DNA from 4 places in the Metabacillus indicus genome. Region 3 is predicted to be linked to each of the others. Evidence: riboswitches for the same ligand, from Rfam matches in the RefSeq annotation. Region 3 holds a riboswitch; each other region holds the start of a gene.

Region 1 (4,732 bases), 880 kb from region 3:
CACTGCACCTGCCATGGAATTAGCCTGCTGCAAAAAGAGTGCTCCGCTAAATTATGCGGCTTTTCCCAGTGAATATCATGCGTTAGAGCGGGCGGATCGAGTGTCAATGGAGCCGAATATCCGAGGTGAACAAGCTGATCTGCCGTCTGATATCCCATCTTCTCGTACAGCTTGATTGCCCGGTTATTATGCGAAAGTGCTTCAAGTGTAGCCGTGTGGACTCCTTCTTTTTCATAGATGGACAGGACTTCTTCCATCATTCTTTTCCCTACGCCTTTGCTCCGGTATGCAGGGGCCACTCCGGTGCCTCCGTTCCAGGAGATGTTTTTGCCGTCAATGGACCTGACGCCGTTTAAGATCAGTCCGACGGGTTCGGTTCCGTCAAAAGCCACAATGGACAGCGCGGGTGAAAGATTCTCAAATACAAGTCTGTTCAGAAAGGCTTCAAGTGTGAGAGTCATATCAAAATCATAGCCTTCAAACCCCTTGTTCCATGCAATCAATGCATCTTGAAGTGTACATTGGGACAGCCGTTTACATGTAATCATTCTCTCTCCCCTTTTCTTACGTACATAAACACCATTTCTTCAAGTGTCTTCATCTGTTCCCGGAACGGATAATCGTTTCCGATGACAGAATAATGAAGGCAGGTGCCGTCAATTGTTCCCCATACCAATGACGAGATAATAGCGGGATCCGCATCCGGCCGGAATTCCAGCTGATCAATTCCTTCCTGCAAAACCTCCATCAGCAGCGTCCGGTAAACCTCTTCATACCGTGCGGTCATCACCCGTTTCAGCTCTTCATCCCGTCCTGAATGAATCCAAAACTCAAGGTGAACCCCGATCATCCGCTGCCAGTCCGGTGAAAGCTTGATCTCCAGATAGTTTTTGAAGAACTGTCTGAGTTTCTCTTCGGCCGTTTCCTTTTTACGGAAACGTTCTTTTAGCCCTGCTATATTCTCTTCCGTCTTCCTTTGCATCAGCTGCAGATAAATGTCTTCCTTGCTTTTGAAATAGTTATAGATGGCTCCTTTGCTCAATCCGGATTCAGCTACAATGTCATCGATGGTGGCCAGCTGAAATCCTTTTTCCCCGAATGCCTTCAGAGAGCTGTCCAGAATATGCCGCTTCTTCTTCTCCTTATATTCCTCTGATACAATTGGAGCCACATGCAGCCCGCCCTTCCTTTTTATAAAACCGACTATATAGTCCATATTATTCCATACACAGTGAAAAATTCAAACAATTTTGATTATAAATTGAGTAAAAACTGCCATTTGACTTTTGCACCGCAACCCCTTAATGTAGTAAAGGTATTTTTTAAAACACACATATCATCTTCTTATTAAGAGAGGCAGAGGGACTGGCCCTGTGATGCCTCGGCAGCGGACTCGCATTTAGAGTGCTGTGCCAATTCCAGCAAGCCGTGCGCTTGAAAAATGAGAAGAGCTTATTTCCATTCCGGATATAGGATCTCTTCTTGTCTTCAAGAAGAGATCTTTTTTTATGCAGGCAATTTTATCTGCAGAGAGCGGAACACTATGATTACGGAAGAAACGGAAGGTGGTTATTATGGACACAAAAGCTAACGGCTGGGCGCTGTTGCCCCTCGTTATTTTCATCGGACTATTTGTGGGATCGGGCATCATCACAGGAGACTTCTATAAAATGCCGATTCTTGTGGCAATCCTTATTGCCGCAGCAGCAGCCCTTATCATGAACCGAAAAGAAAGCTTCACATCAAAAGTGGAGAGTTTCTCAAAAGGAGCGGGACACCCTGACTTAATGATCATGGTCTTTATCTTTATTCTTGCGGGTGCTTTTTCGGAAGTGGCAAAAGGAATGGGAGCCGTTGAGTCGACGGTTAACCTGGCGCTGTCCTTCCTGCCTCAAAGCCTGCTTATTGCAGGGCTGTTCATCATCGGCGCGTTTATCTCACTTGCGATGGGTACCTCTACAGGAACGATTGCGGCTCTTGCGCCAATTGGAGTCGGAATAAGTGCAGAGGCAGACATTTCAGTTGCACTTGCAATGGGTGCCATTATTGGCGGTGCCATGTTCGGAGATAACTTATCGTTCATCTCGGATACAACCATTGCAGCTGTCAGAACACAGCAAACAGAAATGCGGGACAAATTCAAAGCAAATTTCTTTATCGTGCTGCCCGCAGCCATTATTACGTGCATTGTGCTTGTCGTCATCACACTGGGCGGACAGGCACCCGTTACACCTGAAGCTTACAGCTGGGTAAAAATGCTTCCCTACATCGGGGTTCTTGCAGCAGCACTGCTTGGAGTAAATGTCATTGCTGTTTTAGCAGGAGGCATTATCCTCGGCGGAGTTATTGGAATGGCAGACGGAAGCTACACACTAACAGCGTTTCTGCAGAAAATAACAGACGGCATCATGGGAATGGCTGAGCTTGTCATTCTTTCGCTCCTGATTGGCGGTATGGTAGAGCTGATCAAGCGAAACGGCGGCATTCACTTCATTCTTGAAACCATGACGAAGCGTATTTCTTCTAAAAGAGGGGCAGAATTTGCGATTGCGGGCCTTGTCAGCTCTACGAACCTTGCAACGGCAAACAACACAATCTCGATTATTGCAACGGGCCCTCTTGCCAAAGATATGGCGGACAAGTATGAAATCGATAAACGAAAATCAGCAAGTCTTCTCGATATCTTCTCATGCAGCATCCAGGGACTGATCCCATACGGTGCGCAGATGCTTTCAGCGGCTGAATTTGCTTCCATCTCCCCGACAAGCATTCTGCCGTACTCGTTTTATCCGATACTGATTGCTCTATGTGGTATTGTGGCGATTTTGATACAGTTTCCGCGGTTTAAAAGAAAAGCAGCGTAAGAAAAAACAGCGTCCTAAATAACACGGTAAATCATATATCAATCAGCATACTAATTTGCATAGAAATTAGTATGCTTTTTTTTGATATTCGCAGGAAAATCCACCTTCCCTTTATTGGTAATCCGACACGTTTCCTGTTGCATTTTCTTTTTTTGATCTTCAAAGAAAAAAGTAGTTGACACACAAAATAAATTTATGATATTATTAAAAAATTTGATAAAAAATAATCTATATGTTAAGCTTTAGAAGGTTACCATATATGGAGGTGGATTATTTGTTTCAAATTGGCGATAACATTGTTTATCCAATGCACGGAGTCGGTATCATTAAAGCTATAGAAGATAAGGAAATATCAGGAAAAAATCAACAATATTATGTCATAAATATGTTAATAGGCAATATGCAAGTCATGATTCCTACGGATAAAATACTAAGTTCACGTATACGCCCAGTTACTGACATACTTGCATTAAAGCACATCATACACATTTTTCAGCATGGAGAATCAGATAGATTACTGTCGTGGAAACAAAGGTATAAAGTGAACACGGACAAAATTAAAACCGGTAACATACAAGAAGGTGCTGAAGTTATACGTGATTTAATGCGTATGAAGAAAGAAAAAGCACTTAATACAAGCGAAAAAAAAATGCTGGATAGCGCACATGAATTTTTGATTAGTGAACTGGGAGTCATTAAAGGGATCACTGATCATCAAATAAATAGTTTCTGTTAAGGCTGATTATAGATAATGTCTTACAACTTCCTGAATCTTACGGGAATATGATTATTATTAAAAGCAAATCTTTTCAAAAACAGCCCACTTCTTCAGCTCACTATTAGAGCATTCACCTCTTTTGTTATTTCTGCAATCTAATCCATTTCTATTTTTTAATTTCTTTTACGAACGTTTGAAGTTTCATCAAAAAACTCGATAAAATAGTTATTTTTGCAATCCTGACTCACACTGGCGCGGACAAGGAGCCGTAAGGATGAAAGAGAGGTAGGGCTTTCATTGTTTTAGGTATACAAAATAGTATCCAGTCCGGTTATTTCCAGAAAATACAATCAATATTGAATGGTGATTTTTTCTTCTTAATGTAAAAAAGATAATCGAATTGGTAACACCATATGGTCAAATATAAAAGAGGCTGGGCTTCGAATAATTCACCTTTTTCTGTGTTATTCAGGAATTCACCCTGCTGCCTTAGTGGTTGGCAGTGAATTTTCATATTTTAATTTAAAAAGTATAAAAGCCGGTGACATTTTACTCCTCGTAAAATGTCACCGGCTTTTTCAGTTCAGAGGAGGGTTTTGTCCCAGGCTCTTATTATTTTTTCATTAATCCATGCAGCAGAAACTGAATGGTATATTCTTTTTCTTCCTCATCATCCCAATCCAAATCCGGAAGAAGAATAAACCTTGCAAACAAAAAGCCCATGATGCTTGTCACAATCATCCTCAGCACCGTTTCAGGCGGCATTACAACCATTTCCTCTTTTTCCTGAAAGAAAACGATAAGCTCCTTCAGCTTTTCCATGGCGTGTGTTTCAATAACTTTCCTGATTTCCCCTCTAAATTCTTCGTGAAAGAATACTTCCTGAAGAAGAATTTTTACGACAGGCTGATTTTTTTTCACAAATTCATACCGGTTCTCCAGGATAAAACGCATGAGCTGTTCGGGATCTTCATGTTTTTGCTTAGAAATCTCCCCAATAAAGTTTTTCACGAGGAACGGAGCTGCAAATTTGGTGATCGTTGGCTTTACGATTGCAAACAGCAGATCCTTTTTCGTCTGATAATGTCTGAAGATTGTGCCCTCTGCGACACCGGCTTTCTTCGCAATTTCACTTGTTGATGCAGCTGCA
Region 2 (4,732 bases), 1.7 Mb from region 3:
GCGGCATCGGAGTCCCTCCTTTATACGAGCTTTCAAGACGTCTGCTTGCAAAGGGTGTTAACGTCCGCCACGTACTCGGTTTCCAGTCTGCGGATCAGGTTTTCTATGAAAGTGAGTTTAAGAAACTCGGAGAAACCTATATTGCGACGGCAGATGGTTCATACGGGACGAAAGGGTTCGTCACAGACTGCATCAAAGAGCGCAGCATCGATTTTGACGCTCTTTTCGCATGCGGTCCGACCCCCATGCTTTCAAGCCTCCAAAATCTTTTTCCTGACAAGCCTGTTTTTCTCTCTCTTGAAGAAAGAATGGGCTGCGGAATCGGCGCATGCTTTGCATGTGTGTGCCATACAGCAGATGACCCGAATGGCACATCTTACAAAAAAGTGTGCACCGACGGGCCGGTATTTAAAGCAGGAGAGGTTGTGCTGTCATGCTGAATGTTGAACTTCCGGGACTTTCACTCAAAAATCCGATTATGCCTGCATCAGGCTGCTTTGGCTTCGGAAAAGAATTCGCAGGCCTTTATGATCTGAACAAACTTGGAGCCATCATGATTAAGGCAGCAACGGCCGAACCGAGATTTGGAAATCCGACGCCGAGGGTGGCTGAAACAGAAGCGGGCATGCTCAATGCAATCGGCCTGCAAAACCCCGGACTGAAAGGTATCCTTGAAAATGAACTTCCCTGGCTTGAGTCATTCGATGTGCCGGTTCTTGCAAATGTGGCGGGCTCAGCAGAAGAAGATTATGTAGAAGTCGCAAGAGAGATCAGCAGGGCGAAAAATGTTCACGCGCTTGAACTGAACATTTCCTGTCCGAATGTGAAAACCGGTGGAATTGCTTTCGGTACAAACCCCGAAATGGCAGCCTCCCTTACGCGAGCAGTTAAAGCTGTGTCAGAGGTGCCTGTTTATGTCAAGCTGTCACCGAACGTCAGCAATATCACGGAAATTGCCAAAGCGATCGAAGCGGCTGGAGCAGATGGATTAACGATGATCAACACGCTCATCGGAATGAGGCTGGATTTGAAAACAGGAAAGCCGGTTCTTGCAAACCGAACAGGAGGATTATCCGGTCCTGCCATCAAACCGGTAGCCATCCGCATGATTCATGAAGTCAGCCAGGCTGTATCCATTCCTATTATCGGCATGGGCGGTGTTCAGACAGCAGAAGATGTTCTTGAATTCATGTATGCGGGGGCAAGCGCCGTAGCCGTAGGAACAGCCAACTTTGTAAATCCATTCGTCTGCCCTGAAATCATTGAAGAACTGCCTCATGTCCTTAAAAAATATGGGTTTGACCACATTACAGAATGCATTGGAAGGAGCTTTAAGCATGAACGAGAGACCGCTGATTATCGCGCTTGATTTTAAGGATGCTGCGGAAACAGGAGAATTCCTGAAAAAGATGTCCGGACAAAAGCTGTATGTAAAAGCAGGCATGGAGCTCTTTTACCGGGAAGGTCCTGCAATCATCGATCAGCTGAAATCAGGCGGACATGAGATTTTCCTTGATCTTAAGCTCCATGATATTCCCGAAACAGTGAAAAAAGCGATGAGGGGTCTTGCCGGACTCGGAGTCAATCTGGTCAATGTGCATGCTGCCGGCGGCAGTGCCATGATGGAATCTGCAATGGAAGGTCTTGAGGCCGGAACACCTGCAGGCTCCAAGCGTCCCGCCTGCATTGCTGTCACTCAGCTGACAAGCACATCGGCAGAGATGCTGAAGAAAGAATTGCTGATCGGCAACAGCCTTGATGATACGGTGCTAAGCTACGCTAAGCTTGCGGCGAAAAGCGGCCTTGACGGTATTGTCTGCTCTTCTCTGGAGGTGCCCCGCATCTACAGCGAGCTTCCAGCCTCGTTTATGACCGTAACACCCGGCATACGCATGAGCGGAGATGCAGTAAATGACCAGGTCAGGGTGGCAACTCCTGAAAAAGCGAGAGAGCTTGGGTCAACCGGAATTGTGGTCGGACGGAGCATCACTAAAGCACCGGATCCGCTTGCGGCCTATACTCAAATGAAAAACGCCTGGGAGGGACTGCCTGTATGAACCATCAAATTGCAGAACAACTGCTGACAATCGAAGCTGTATTCCTTAGCCCGAATGATCCGTTTACATGGTCAAGCGGGCTCAAATCACCGATCTACTGCGATAACCGCCTCACGCTTTCTTATCCGGAAGTAAGAAAAAACATTGCAGAAGGCCTGTCGGCTCTGATCAGAGAGCATTATCCCCAAGCTGAAATGATAGCAGGCACGGCTACTGCAGGAATTCCTCATGCTGCATGGGTAAGTGATCTTCTGAATCTGCCGATGTCCTATGTGAGAAGCAAGCCAAAGGGACACGGAAAGGGCAATCAGATTGAAGGAAAGATCCGGGAAGGACAGAAAGTGGTAGTAGTGGAGGATTTGATTTCAACCGGAGGAAGCGTTATTACGGCGGTCAAAGCCCTTAGAGAAGCCGGATGCGAAGTGATCGGCGCTGTATCCATTTTCACATATGAACTGCAAAAAGGGACAGAGATGCTTGAGGAAGAAGGCATTCATTCCGTATCACTGACGGACTATTCATCTCTGATTGAAACAGCTCTGAAAAAAGGCTCCATTCAAAAAGAAGACTTAGCCAAGCTGAAGAAATGGCGTGAAAATCCATCGTCAGAAGAATGGCTGAACGTATAAATGATAAAGGCATCAGAAGCAGCTGATGCCTTTTTTTATTTCCATATCAGCACGCTTCCGGAAAAAGCCAGTGTGCTGATCAGCAAAAAGCCAATTCTGAATCCTTTTTTCTGCCAGGGTGCAGGCAGCAGCTTCCCGCTGAGTTTAAATCCCGCAGAACCGAGCATTCCGAAACACTTCATCACTCCGCGTTCCTCTTTCATTTTTTCAAAAATGGCTGGGTCATCAATCTCCATTGCCGCATAAGCTAATGAAAATCCGCCTAACGCATAAAAAACGGCAGCTGCACTTAACAAGATAAAAATAACTCCCACCTCCCGGACGAACTATAGTACACCTTATTCCGGCGCTGTATATCTAGCACTTTTTTATCAATAGTTCCTAAAAAGAGTCGTTTTTTTAATTCCGATAGAAAAACTAAGGTTGACAGTGACTGCAATTGTGATAAAATTTAGAAAAATATAATAAACTTATCCAGAGAGGCGGAGGGAACTGGCCCGGTGAAGCCCGGCAACCTGCATGCGTGCAAGGTGCTACATCCAGCAAAATGAAACCCATTTTGGAAGATAAGGTTGATGCCTGAACAGTCTTTCAAACCGGAAGGCTTTTTTTAATGGGAAAGAAACGGGGGACCACTGTGGGTACTGATCAAAAACTTGACGCGGTCATCGACAGGCTGAAGGAAATGCTGAACACAATGAGCTATGGTTCTGTGACACTGATCGTTCAGGACGGAAAAGTGATTCAGCTTGAGAAAAATGAAAAAATAAGAATGAAATGAAAAATGCTGACTGGATAAACTGGAGGCATTTTAACGAAAGCGGGCTCCTGTCCTACTATTAAAAGCTTTTTGTACAGGACCTGAAAAAGTGAGGAGAAGACCAGCATGCTTACGTATAAAACATGGCAGGAGCATGAACAGACTTTTGAAACAGACGACGGGTACAGCGGCGCATTGAATGTGCTGAACTGGGCTTACGGCCATTACGGCGAAGAGATTGTCTATGCCTGCAGCTTTGGCATTGAGGGCATTGTTCTCATTGACCTGATTTCAAAAGTAAAACCGGATGCGTCGATTGTGTTTCTTGATACAGATGTTCATTTCAAGGAAACATATGAAACCATTGAACGTGTAAAAGAAAAGTATCCCAAGCTCCGAATTACGATGAAAAAACCAGCCCTTACCCTTGCAGAACAAGCTGAACAGCATGGAGATAAGCTGTGGGAAACAAATCCGAATCAGTGCTGTGCAATCAGAAAGCTTCAGCCGCTGAATGAAACACTCTCTCAGTCAAAAGCGTGGATTTCAGGGCTTCGGAGAGAGCAGTCTGAAACAAGGAAAAATGTGCAATTTATCAATAAAGACGACAAGTTTCAGTCGGTAAAAGTCTGTCCTCTCATTCACTGGACGTGGAAAGATGTCTGGCGCTATGTTCATAAAAATGACCTCCCTTATAATCCGCTCCATGATCAGGGATATCCGAGCATCGGCTGTTTCCACTGCACGCAGCCTGCGTTCAGTGCAGATGATCTGCGCTCAGGCAGATGGAGCGGCCAGGGCAAAACAGAATGCGGCCTGCATGGATAAGGAGGGATTGCGGTGCTTGAACTGGGTGCGCTTGCCATCAGTCTCTTTTTCGCCATGAATATTGGAGCGAGCGGGGCCGCTGCTTCCATGGGAGTAGCTTACGGTTCCGGTGCAGTTCCGAAAGCCCGGCATGCCCTTTTTATATGCGCCATCGGTGTTTTTGCAGGCGCGTATCTTGGCGGGGGAGAGGTTGTTAAGACAATAAGTGCCGGAATTATTCCGCAGGATATCATTGATGTGAAAGTTGTTCTGATCATTATTTTGTCTGCGACAAGCTCGCTGTTTCTTGCAAACCTGCTGGGAATCCCGCTTTCAACAAGCGAGGTGACGGTTGGAGCCGTTGTGGGAGTGGGAGTTGCCTATCAGATCCTATTTATTAAATCACTGATGATTATCATGATGTTCTGGGTGATTGTTCCTGTCGCAGCTTTCGGAATTGCCTGGCTGTTCGGCAAAGG
Region 3 (4,732 bases):
CTGAACATTGCCGGTGCCGGGGATGAAATCGTGTCCGCGTCCAGTCTCTACGGGGGAACCTATAATCTTTTCCAGACAACTTTGCCAAAATACGGCATTGAAACCACATTTGTTAATCCGGAGAACCCGGAAAATTTCAGAAGCGCGATCACAGAAAAAACGAAAGTCATTTTTGCCGAGACAATCGGCAACCCGAGTCTTCAAGTGCTTGATATAGAAGCCGTTGCAAAAATTGCTCATGAGGCCGGCATTCCGCTGATTGTAGATAATACATTCGCCACGCCGTATTTGTGCCGTCCCCTTGAACACGGTGCTGATATCGTTGTCCATTCTGCGACAAAGTGGCTGCTTGGAAATGGCACAACGCTTGGCGGTGTCATTGTAGATGGAGGGAAATTCGACTGGAACAGCAGAAAATTCCCAGGTTTCACGACACCTGATCCAAGCTATCATAACCTGGTTTATGCGGAAGCCCTTCCGGAAGCAGCCTATATTGTAAAAGCGAGGGTGCAGCTGCTGAGGGATCTTGGGCCTGCTCTCAGCCCGTTTAATGCTTTTCAATTTAACCTCGGTCTTGAAACGCTGCACGTCAGAATGAAAGAGCATATCTCGAATACGAGGAAGGTTGTAGACTATCTGAACGGACATCCTGCAGTGAAATGGGTTCTTTATCCTGAAGATTCAAAGCATCCGGACCAGGCTCTTGCTGAGAAATACTTGCCTGAGGGAGCAGGCGCAGTTGTCGTATTCGGCATTGAAGGCGGACGCGAAGCAGGGGCTAAAGTGATCAACTCTGCAGAGCTGTGGTCACACGTTGCGAATGTAGGGGATGCAAAGAGCCTCATCATCCATCCTGCCAGCACGACACACCAGCAGCTTGACGCTGAGGGCTTAAGAAAATCAGGCGTAACGGAAGACTTAATCAGGCTCTCTGTTGGAATTGAACATATAGACGACCTTCTCGAAGACTTGGAGCAGGCAATTGAGAAGGCTGTCGGCATTAGGTCACTGACAGAATCGACAGCACGATAAGCATGATCCGGAAGTTTTGTTCTTGACACGTACTTTTGATGCATGATAGAATCACTCTCGTACTATAAACTCACTAAATATACAGTCAATTTAATAAATGTTAGTCTCTTATCCAGAGAGGTGGAGGGAAGTGCCCTATGAAGCCCGGCAACCGTCAACATTGTTGAAAAGGTGCCAATTCACTCAAAGCTTGCAGCTTTGAAAGATGAGAGAAAGGTTTTTTCACATATGCCTTTCTGCTCATTTCTGCAGAAAGGCTTTTTTGTTTTCATGGAAAAACATGAAGCAAGGAGATATAGAGCAAAATGTTAGTGAGTGGAATTTTGGAAGAAGGTGAATTCATGATTACGCTAAAGGACGTGCGAAAAGTCTTTCAGACGAAGAATGGCCGTGTCACGGCTGTTGATTCCGTCAATCTGGACATAAACAAAGGTGAAATTTTCGGAATTATAGGTTATAGCGGCGCCGGGAAAAGTTCACTTATCCGCCTGCTGAACGGACTTGAAAAACCAACGGAAGGCTCCATTCAGGTGGCAGGCCAGGGCATCGATGAAATCAGCGGCAGCGATCTTAGAAAGGCACGGCAGGAAATCAGCATGATTTTCCAGCATTTCAATTTGCTTTGGTCAAGAACTGTCCGTGAAAATATTGCGTTCCCGCTTGAGATTGCCGGGATAAAAAGCGAGCAGCGGGCTAAACGGGTAGAAGAGCTGATCAAGCTTGTCGGGCTCGAAGGCCGGGAAGACTCCTATCCTTCCCAGCTGAGCGGAGGGCAAAAGCAGAGGGTCGGAATTGCGAGAGCCCTTGCCAACAATCCAAAAGTCCTGCTATGTGACGAGGCAACATCAGCACTTGACCCGCAGACAACCGATTCCATTCTTGACCTGCTTGTTGACATTAACGAACGGTTAGGACTGACGATTGTTCTGATTACCCACGAAATGCATGTTATCCGAAAAATCTGCCACCGTGTGGCAGTGATGGAAAGCGGAAAAATTGTCGAGCAGGGTGAAGTGCTAGACGTATTCAGAAGGCCTCAGCAGGCCATCACAAAGCGCTTTGTGAAACAAATTACAGAGCCGGACGACACGCAGGAAACAATGGAGCTGATCCTTGAGAAATATAAGCAGGGCATGGTTATTCAGCTGACATTTGTAGGTGACTCAACTGAAAATCCCCTTATTACGAACCTGATCCGGAACCATCCGATTCAGGTGAACATTCTTCAGGGGAAAATTTCGCAGACTCAAAGCGGATCTTACGGTACACTGTTTATCCACATGGACGGCGAACAGGCTGAGCTTGAAAGAGCGATGGCCTACATCCGCAGCCAAGAGGTCGAGGCGGAGGTGATTTCAAATGTTTGAAAACGTGAGATGGGAAAACGTTTGGGAAGCAACCAGTGAAACCTTGTTCATGACTGCCTTTTCCGTGGCAGCGACATTCGTGCTGGGCATCATCCTCGGATTGCTGCTCTTCCTTACATCCAGAAACGGTATTTGGGAAAACAAGCCGGTTAATGTCATCATATCTGCATTTGTAAACATTTTTAGATCGATTCCATTTATCCTGCTGATCATTTTGCTAATTCCTTTTACCAAGGCCATTCTTGACACGTTCCTTGGTGCAAAGGCGGCACTGCCGGCATTAATCATCGGAGCTGCTCCGTTTTATGCCCGAATGGTTGAAATTGCACTCCGTGAAATTGATAAAGGAGTCATTGAAGCGGCCAGATCAATGGGTGCTAAAACATCTACGATTATCTGGAAGGTCCTGATTCCTGAATCATCACCTGCTTTAATCTCCGGCATTACAGTAACGGCTATCGCTCTTGTGGGCTACACAGCCATGGCTGGGGTAGTTGGTGCAGGAGGCCTTGGAAATCTTGCCTTTTTGGAAGGCTTCCAGAGGAACAATAATGCTGTAACGATGATTGCAACTATTTTAATATTAGTCATTGTCTTCATAATCCAATTTATTGGAGATTTAATAACATCAAAATTAGATAAACGTTAGGGAGGATATTCACCATGAAAAAATTACTATTAAGTGCTGTTTTTGCTACATCTGCTTTCGCTCTTGCTGCCTGCGGCGGCGGTGACGGTGGCGGAGAGGAAACAAAGACTCTGAAAATCGGAGCATCAAATGTTCCTCACGCTGAAATTTTAGAAGAAGCACAGCCTTTACTTGAAGAAAAGGGAATCGAGCTTGATATCGTTCCTTTCCAGGATTACATTCTGCCGAACAAATCACTTGCAAGTGAAGAAATTGATGCAAACTACTTCCAGCATATCCCGTACCTTGAGTCACAAATGGCTGAAAACAAGGCCTATGATTTTGTGAATGCAGGCGGAATCCACATCGAGCCGATCGGTGTATATTCTAAAAAACATAAATCGCTTGAAGATATTCCTGAAGGCGGAACAATCATTATGAGCAACTCTGTTGCTGATCACGGACGCATGCTTTCCCTCCTTGAAAAAGAAGGCCTGATCACAATTAAAGAAGGAGTCGACAAAACAACTGCGACTGTCGACGACATCGATGAAAACAAAAAGAACCTGAAGTTCAAAGCTGATGTAGAAGCAAGCATCCTTCCTCAGGCTTACAACAACGACGAGGGCGATGCTGTTCTGATCAACACGAACTATGCAATCGGCGCAGGACTAAACCCTCAAAAAGATGCAATTGCCCTTGAAGGATCAGATTCACCGTACGTAAATATCATCACTGTCCGCAAAGGCGACGAAAACAAAGAAGAGATCAAAGCCCTTGTGGAAGTTCTTCACTCAGAAGAAATCCAGAAGTTCATCGAAGAAAAATACGAAGGTGCAGTTGTGCCTGTAGACGGAAAATAATTTGCACGGCCATTGGAAAATCCGAACTGAAATCAGTTCGGGTTTTTTTCTTGTGCAGGCACATCTTAGGTGCGGGAGGTAAAGGGTCATACAGATATGACCCTTAAGGCAGATTATAATTTGATGGCACTTATTGCAGAATTCAGAACCATCAAAAGCGGTGATTAGAACACTCTCGTCGTGTCTCCGCACCGAGTTAGTGCTGCTAACTCATGATTAGAACATTTTCGTCGTGTCCCTGCACCAAGTTAGTGCTGCTAACTCATGATTAGAACATTTTCGTCGTGTCCCTGCACCGAGTTAGTGCTGCTAACTCATGTTTGGAACACTTTCGGCGGGGTCACGATTCACGAGAGCTAAAGGGTCAAGATGAGCGGAGAATGCTTCCTGTTTGTGGCGTCGCTAAACTCCAGTGCACTGCAGCGGAGGGAACTTGACTCCTGCGGGATGAAGAGGGCACTGAAGATCTCGCAAGCGCAGCGAGGAAGCTTCAGGCACTCCCCGCGGAAAGCAAGTTCCCGGAGCGAAAGGGAACGGGTACCACTGCAAAATAAATTAGAAAGAAAATTCCTCCTCAAACAACAATCAATATTATATAGAAGAAAACAGTCACTCCAAACTCAATAAGCTGCCGCTGTATCCTTTATTTTTCCGCATACTCTGGACCCCTTTTCTGCATACTAACGGTGTTGAATCTTAGGAATGGAGCTGAACAGTATGCAGCATTTTGAACCGAGAAACTCAAGCGAAGCAGCTTTGCACGACTACAAAGAAGGCCTTGGCATTTTTACAGAAAAAATGCCTGAACTTGCTCACCTTTATAATGAATTTACACAGGAATG
Region 4 (4,732 bases), 1.6 Mb from region 3:
ACATTTGTCCGTTCCCCGACAAACAGGGGTCTCATGGAGTCATCATAAATAAGCGGATCAATACCGGAAACGGTATGTGCCGGATCACGTTCCGGGACGGTGCGCGGATTCAGTGCGCCGACAGCATCTGCGATAGCCGTGATATGTGCAGGTGTGGTTCCGCAGCAGCCGCCGACAATATTGAGCCAGCCCTGTTCTGCAAAACCTTTCACTTTCTGCGCAAGCGAACGCGGTGATTCATGGTATTTTCCTTCCTCATCAGGAAGGCCGGCATTAGGGTAACAGCTGACGGCTGTATGAGCCATTCCAGACAGCGTCCTGATATGGTCTGTCATAAACTCAGGTCCTGTCGCACAGTTCAGGCCGACAGAAAGAGGCTGCATATGTTCAAGAGAAATAAAGAAAGCTTCAATGTCCTGGCCGGCAAGAGTCGTGCCCATTGGCTCAATCGTGCCTGATACCATAAGGGGAATTTCTTTTCCGGTCTTTTCAAACGCACGCCTGATGCCTAAAAAGCCGGCTTTTACATTCAGCAGGTCCTGGCTCGTTTCAAGGAGAAGCAGATCGGCGCCGCCTGCAAGCAGTCCCAGTGTCTGTTCTTCATAGTTATCAATCAGTTCCTCAAATGTGGCTCCTCCCGTAACAGAGAGCGTTTTTGTTGTTGGTCCCATTGAGCCTGCTACAAAGCGGGGCCATTCGGGTGTTGAGTATTTTTCAGCTGCTCTTTTCGCAATTTCAGCCGCTTTTTTATTCAGTTCAAAGGCAAGGTGCCCAAGGTCGTATTCATCCAGGACGATTTTCGTAGACCCGAACGTATTTGTCTCGATAATATCTGCTTTTGCTTCAAGATAAGCTTCATGGATCGATTGAATGACCTCAGGTGCAGTTATAGTCAAATATTCGTTGCATCCTTCGTAGGCTTCTCCGCCGAAGTCATCTGCAGAAAGATTGGCGTCCTGAATCATGGTGCCCATCGCCCCGTCAAGAACGAGGATTTTTTTCTCAAGCTGTTTTCTTATATCAGACATGCGTAATCTTCCTTTCGGTGGCCTCAGACTCTTTTTTATGGATATAATTCGTTAGTTCCACTGTCAGTTCATAATTCAAAAACGGTGTGATCAAGTAAATGCCGTAGAACAGATCAAACGCAGCATCAATCAGGTTTTTGGCAATGGCCAGACCCTCCTGATACGATTTTTCCTTATCATCTCCGGCATTGGCCATTTTTTCGCGGATGCTGTCAGAGAGGGTGATGCCAGGTATCTCATTATGAATAAATTCAGCATTCCGGCTGCTAGTGAGCGGCATAATGCCGATATAGACGGGTACAGTTAAGTGTTTTGTTTCTTCATAGACATCAATCAGCTGTTTTTCGGAATAGATCGGCTGGGAGATAAAATAATCAGCCCCGCACGCGATTTTTTTCTCGAGCCTTTTAACGGCTTTATCAAGATACTTCACATTTGGGTTAAAGGCGGCGGCTACAGAGAAGTTCGTCTTTTCGCCAAGCGGTTTTCCTGAGTAAGAAAGCCCGTCATTAAATTGCTTAATCAGACTGATCAAATCAAAGGAAGAAAGGTCATAAACAGAAGTTGCCCCCGGGAAATCCCCGATTTTGGACGGATCTCCTGTTATGGCTAAAACATCTGTTAATCCAAGGGTGTGCAGCCCCATTAAATGTGACTGCAGTCCGATTAAGTTGCGGTCTCTGCAGGTGATATGAATCAGTGAGCGAATCCCGTGAGTCTGCTGGACAATGGATCCCATGGCGGCATTGCTGATTCTTGGTGAAGCAAGGGAATTATCCGCAAGTGTTAAGGCATCGATTCCAGCCTCCTGCAGGGCCTTTGCTCCTTTCAAAAATTTATCAATCCCGAGCTTCTTAGGCGGGTCAAGCTCTACAATGATGGAGCGTTTTTCTTTGACAATATCCTGCAGCGGAGGATACTTTCTCTCTGCAGCAGAGGCAATAGAGATTTCTTCTTTTCTTGCTTTCACCTTCTTTTCAGTCACCGGAGGCAGTCCTTTAAGAGCAGAAGCCATTGCCCTGATATGATCAGGAGTCGTTCCGCAGCAGCCTCCTATTAATCTCGCACCCTGGTTTCTAAAAGCAAGTGCGCTTTCAGCGAAGTATTTTTCACCGGATCCGTAAACAAGTCTGCCTTCCTCGATAGTCGGTAGGCTGCTGTTTGGATAAACGGACAGGAAGGCCTTTTCTGGAAGAGGAACTTCCTCCAGAGATGAGAGCATATGATACGGTCCAAGCCTGCAGTTCAGCCCGACAACATTCGCCCCGAGTTCCTCAAGCTGGGACAGACCGTCAGAAAGAGGAGTGCCGTCCTGGAGAACGCCGATTTCATGGAGGGAAATGTTCGTTATGATCGGCAAGTCTGTTTCTTTTCTTGCAATCTCGAGAACGGTCTTCATTTCTTCAAGATCATAATACGTTTCAAGCAGGAGGCCGTCGGGTTCTTCGTTCAGCAGAAGATAGAGCTGCTCCCTGAAATTGCGGCGGAGATCCTCGAGCGAATAGGCTCCTTTTTTAAAAGCGCGTACACCGCCGATTGTGCCGAGGACATAGGCTGAGGTGCCTTCCGCAGCTTGCTTTGCAATTTGCACAGCCGTGCGGTTAATGGCGCGCACCTCATCTTCAAGCCCGTATCTGGACAGCTTGATATAATTGGCCCCGTACGTATTTGTCTGAATGACATCAGCGCCGGCATCAAGATACGCCTTATGAACATTCAGGATGTCATCCGGTTTTGACAGGTTCAGTTCTTCAAAACACCGGTCCACACCGTGGGAATAAAGCAAGGTGCCCATTGCTCCGTCCCCGATCAGAATTTTTGTCTGCAAGTCTGTTAAAAGTGCCAAAGCTATAAACCTCCTAAAATACAGCTGATAATGGAAAAAAGAAAAAAGCCTTCCAAGAAGAAGACTTTTGAGTATGCGCGGCTTCTTCTTATCGTCCGATGGATGCATCGCTGGAATTAGCACCTTGGATTGCGCCAGGTTGCTGAAGCTTCGACGGGCCAGTCCCTCAGCTTCTCTAGATAAGAATCGAAAAATATGAAATTGGCTAAATGATATTATATCTAATTTACATGTTTTTTTCGGGAGATTCAAGTGCGAAAAGTAAAAGTTTTCTGAATTGATGAGGAATTCTTGCCCCAGTCCGGATAAAAAAAGACCCAGCAGGAAAAACTGCTGAGTCCTCTCGTTTATCTGAAATTAATGAATTGAACATCGATCGGCAGATCCGCACCGCGGACAGCTGCAATCACCTGCTGCAGGTCGTCTTTGCTTTTGCCGGTAACGCGGACCTGATCATCCTGAACCTGCGTTTTCACCTTAAGTCCTGCATTTTTTATGATCGCGTTAATCTTTTTCGCATTGTCCTTATCAATACCCTGGACAAGCTTTGCACGCTGGCGGATGGTCCCGCCTGATGCGCCTTCAATTTTTCCGTAATCAATATTGCGCGTCGCCACGTTGCGCTTGATCAGTTTTGAAATGAACACATCCTTCAGCTGATCCATTTTAAACTCATCATCAGAAACTAAAACAAGCTCCTCTTTTTCAAGCGTAATGCTGCTTTTGCTTCCTTTAAAATCATAGCGTGTGCCGATCTCTTTCATCGTCATCGTGATGGCATTTGTTACCTCAGGCATATCCACCTTCGACACAATATCAAACGAACTGTCCTTGGCCATAAGAATCCTCCCAAAAGTTTGTATTATCCTTAGATTATAGTAGAATGTACATGATATAACAACTAACGGCAGTTCAGCTGCAAAGGAAGGAACGAACAAATGAATCCCGGAACGTTTATGACGCTTAAAATAGATGAAAAAGTAGATTACGGATATTATTTAACAGATGGAGAAGACCGAGTGCTGCTTCACAAAACGGAAATCACTGAACCGATTGAAGAATTGGACGAGGTTGAAGTGTATCTGATTGTTGACCATGAAGACCGCCTAGCGGCAACGATGAAAAAGCCGACGATATCAGAAGACCGGTTCGGATGGGTGGAAGTAGTCAGTGTCAGGGAAGACATGGGGGCATTCGTCGACATTGGCCTTTCAAAAGATGCACTTGTCGACAACGATATTCTCCCGGCTTACGTCAGTGTATGGCCAAAAGAAGGCGACAAACTCTACTGTTCCCTGAAAGTGACGAAAAACGGAAGATTTTTCACAAAGCTTGCAACGGAAGATGTCATGCAGGAAAACATCGTCCCGGCTGAAGGAGTCCGGAACAATCAGGCCGTTACAGGAAGAGTCTACCGAATCATCATTGCAGGAACTTTCATCATAACTGAAGAAGGCTACAAAGGATTCATCCACTCCTCCCAGCGCAAAAGAGAGCCGCGTCTTGGCGAACTTGTAACAGGACGAGTTGTTGATGTGAAAGAAGACGGCACCCTTAACGTTTCTCTCCTTCCGTTCAAACATGAGGCATTGGATGAAGATGCACAAGTGATCTGTGATTACATGGAAGAAAGAGGAGGAGCCATGCCCTTCTTTGACAAGAGCGACCCGGATGACATCAAAGAACGCTTCAACATGAGCAAAGGTGCATTCAAGCGTGCGCTCGGCTCACTCATGAAAGCAGGCAAGGTTTATCAGGAAGACGGCTGGACCTACTTTAAAAAAGAACAACAGTAAGCGCATATGCGTTTGCTGTTTTTTTGTGCGCAAAATTTGATTTTGGGCTTTTGCCGGGAGGA

Evidence for each region. Region 3 has a riboswitch for S-adenosylmethionine ahead of ACK1LH_RS17810 (methionine ABC transporter ATP-binding protein). Riboswitches for the same ligand answer to the same signal wherever they lie in the genome.
Region 1: another riboswitch for S-adenosylmethionine. It lies ahead of ACK1LH_RS01170 (Na+/H+ antiporter NhaC family protein); the one in region 3 lies ahead of ACK1LH_RS17810 (methionine ABC transporter ATP-binding protein).
Region 2: another riboswitch for S-adenosylmethionine. It lies ahead of ACK1LH_RS09090 (YezD family protein); the one in region 3 lies ahead of ACK1LH_RS17810 (methionine ABC transporter ATP-binding protein).
Region 4: another riboswitch for S-adenosylmethionine. It lies ahead of ACK1LH_RS04815 (bifunctional homocysteine S-methyltransferase/methylenetetrahydrofolate reductase); the one in region 3 lies ahead of ACK1LH_RS17810 (methionine ABC transporter ATP-binding protein).

Annotation. Positions count from the first base shown of each region.
Region 1 covers NZ_CP176757.1:201,120-205,851, reverse strand. Annotated here, with positions in the region: gene ACK1LH_RS01180 (GNAT family N-acetyltransferase) at 1-548, opposite strand, end outside; gene ACK1LH_RS01175 (TetR/AcrR family transcriptional regulator) at 545-1,171, opposite strand; SAM riboswitch class I at 1,342-1,448, shown strand; gene ACK1LH_RS01170 (Na+/H+ antiporter NhaC family protein) at 1,572-2,864, shown strand; gene ACK1LH_RS01165 (CarD family transcriptional regulator) at 3,124-3,600, shown strand; gene ACK1LH_RS01160 (TetR/AcrR family transcriptional regulator) at 4,195-4,732, opposite strand, start outside.
Region 2 covers NZ_CP176757.1:1,815,403-1,820,134, forward strand. Annotated here, with positions in the region: gene ACK1LH_RS09065 (dihydroorotate dehydrogenase electron transfer subunit) at 1-440, shown strand, start outside; gene ACK1LH_RS09070 (dihydroorotate dehydrogenase) at 434-1,369, shown strand; gene pyrF (orotidine-5'-phosphate decarboxylase) at 1,338-2,057, shown strand; gene pyrE (orotate phosphoribosyltransferase) at 2,054-2,686, shown strand; gene ACK1LH_RS09085 (hypothetical protein) at 2,722-2,982, opposite strand; SAM riboswitch class I at 3,154-3,259, shown strand; gene ACK1LH_RS09090 (YezD family protein) at 3,324-3,467, shown strand; gene ACK1LH_RS09095 (phosphoadenylyl-sulfate reductase) at 3,573-4,274, shown strand; gene ACK1LH_RS09100 (anion permease) at 4,329-4,732, shown strand, end outside.
Region 3 covers NZ_CP176757.1:3,469,842-3,474,573, reverse strand. Annotated here, with positions in the region: gene ACK1LH_RS17815 (O-acetylhomoserine aminocarboxypropyltransferase/cysteine synthase family protein) at 1-1,032, shown strand, start outside; SAM riboswitch class I at 1,138-1,244, shown strand; gene ACK1LH_RS17810 (methionine ABC transporter ATP-binding protein) at 1,374-2,399, shown strand; gene ACK1LH_RS17805 (methionine ABC transporter permease) at 2,392-3,048, shown strand; gene ACK1LH_RS17800 (MetQ/NlpA family ABC transporter substrate-binding protein) at 3,063-3,890, shown strand; gene ACK1LH_RS17795 (carboxymuconolactone decarboxylase family protein) at 4,608-4,732, shown strand, end outside.
Region 4 covers NZ_CP176757.1:962,386-967,117, forward strand. Annotated here, with positions in the region: gene metH (methionine synthase) at 1-1,028, opposite strand, end outside; gene ACK1LH_RS04815 (bifunctional homocysteine S-methyltransferase/methylenetetrahydrofolate reductase) at 1,021-2,874, opposite strand; SAM riboswitch class I at 2,960-3,060, opposite strand; gene ACK1LH_RS04820 (YajQ family cyclic di-GMP-binding protein) at 3,222-3,713, opposite strand; gene ACK1LH_RS04825 (S1 RNA-binding domain-containing protein) at 3,813-4,670, shown strand.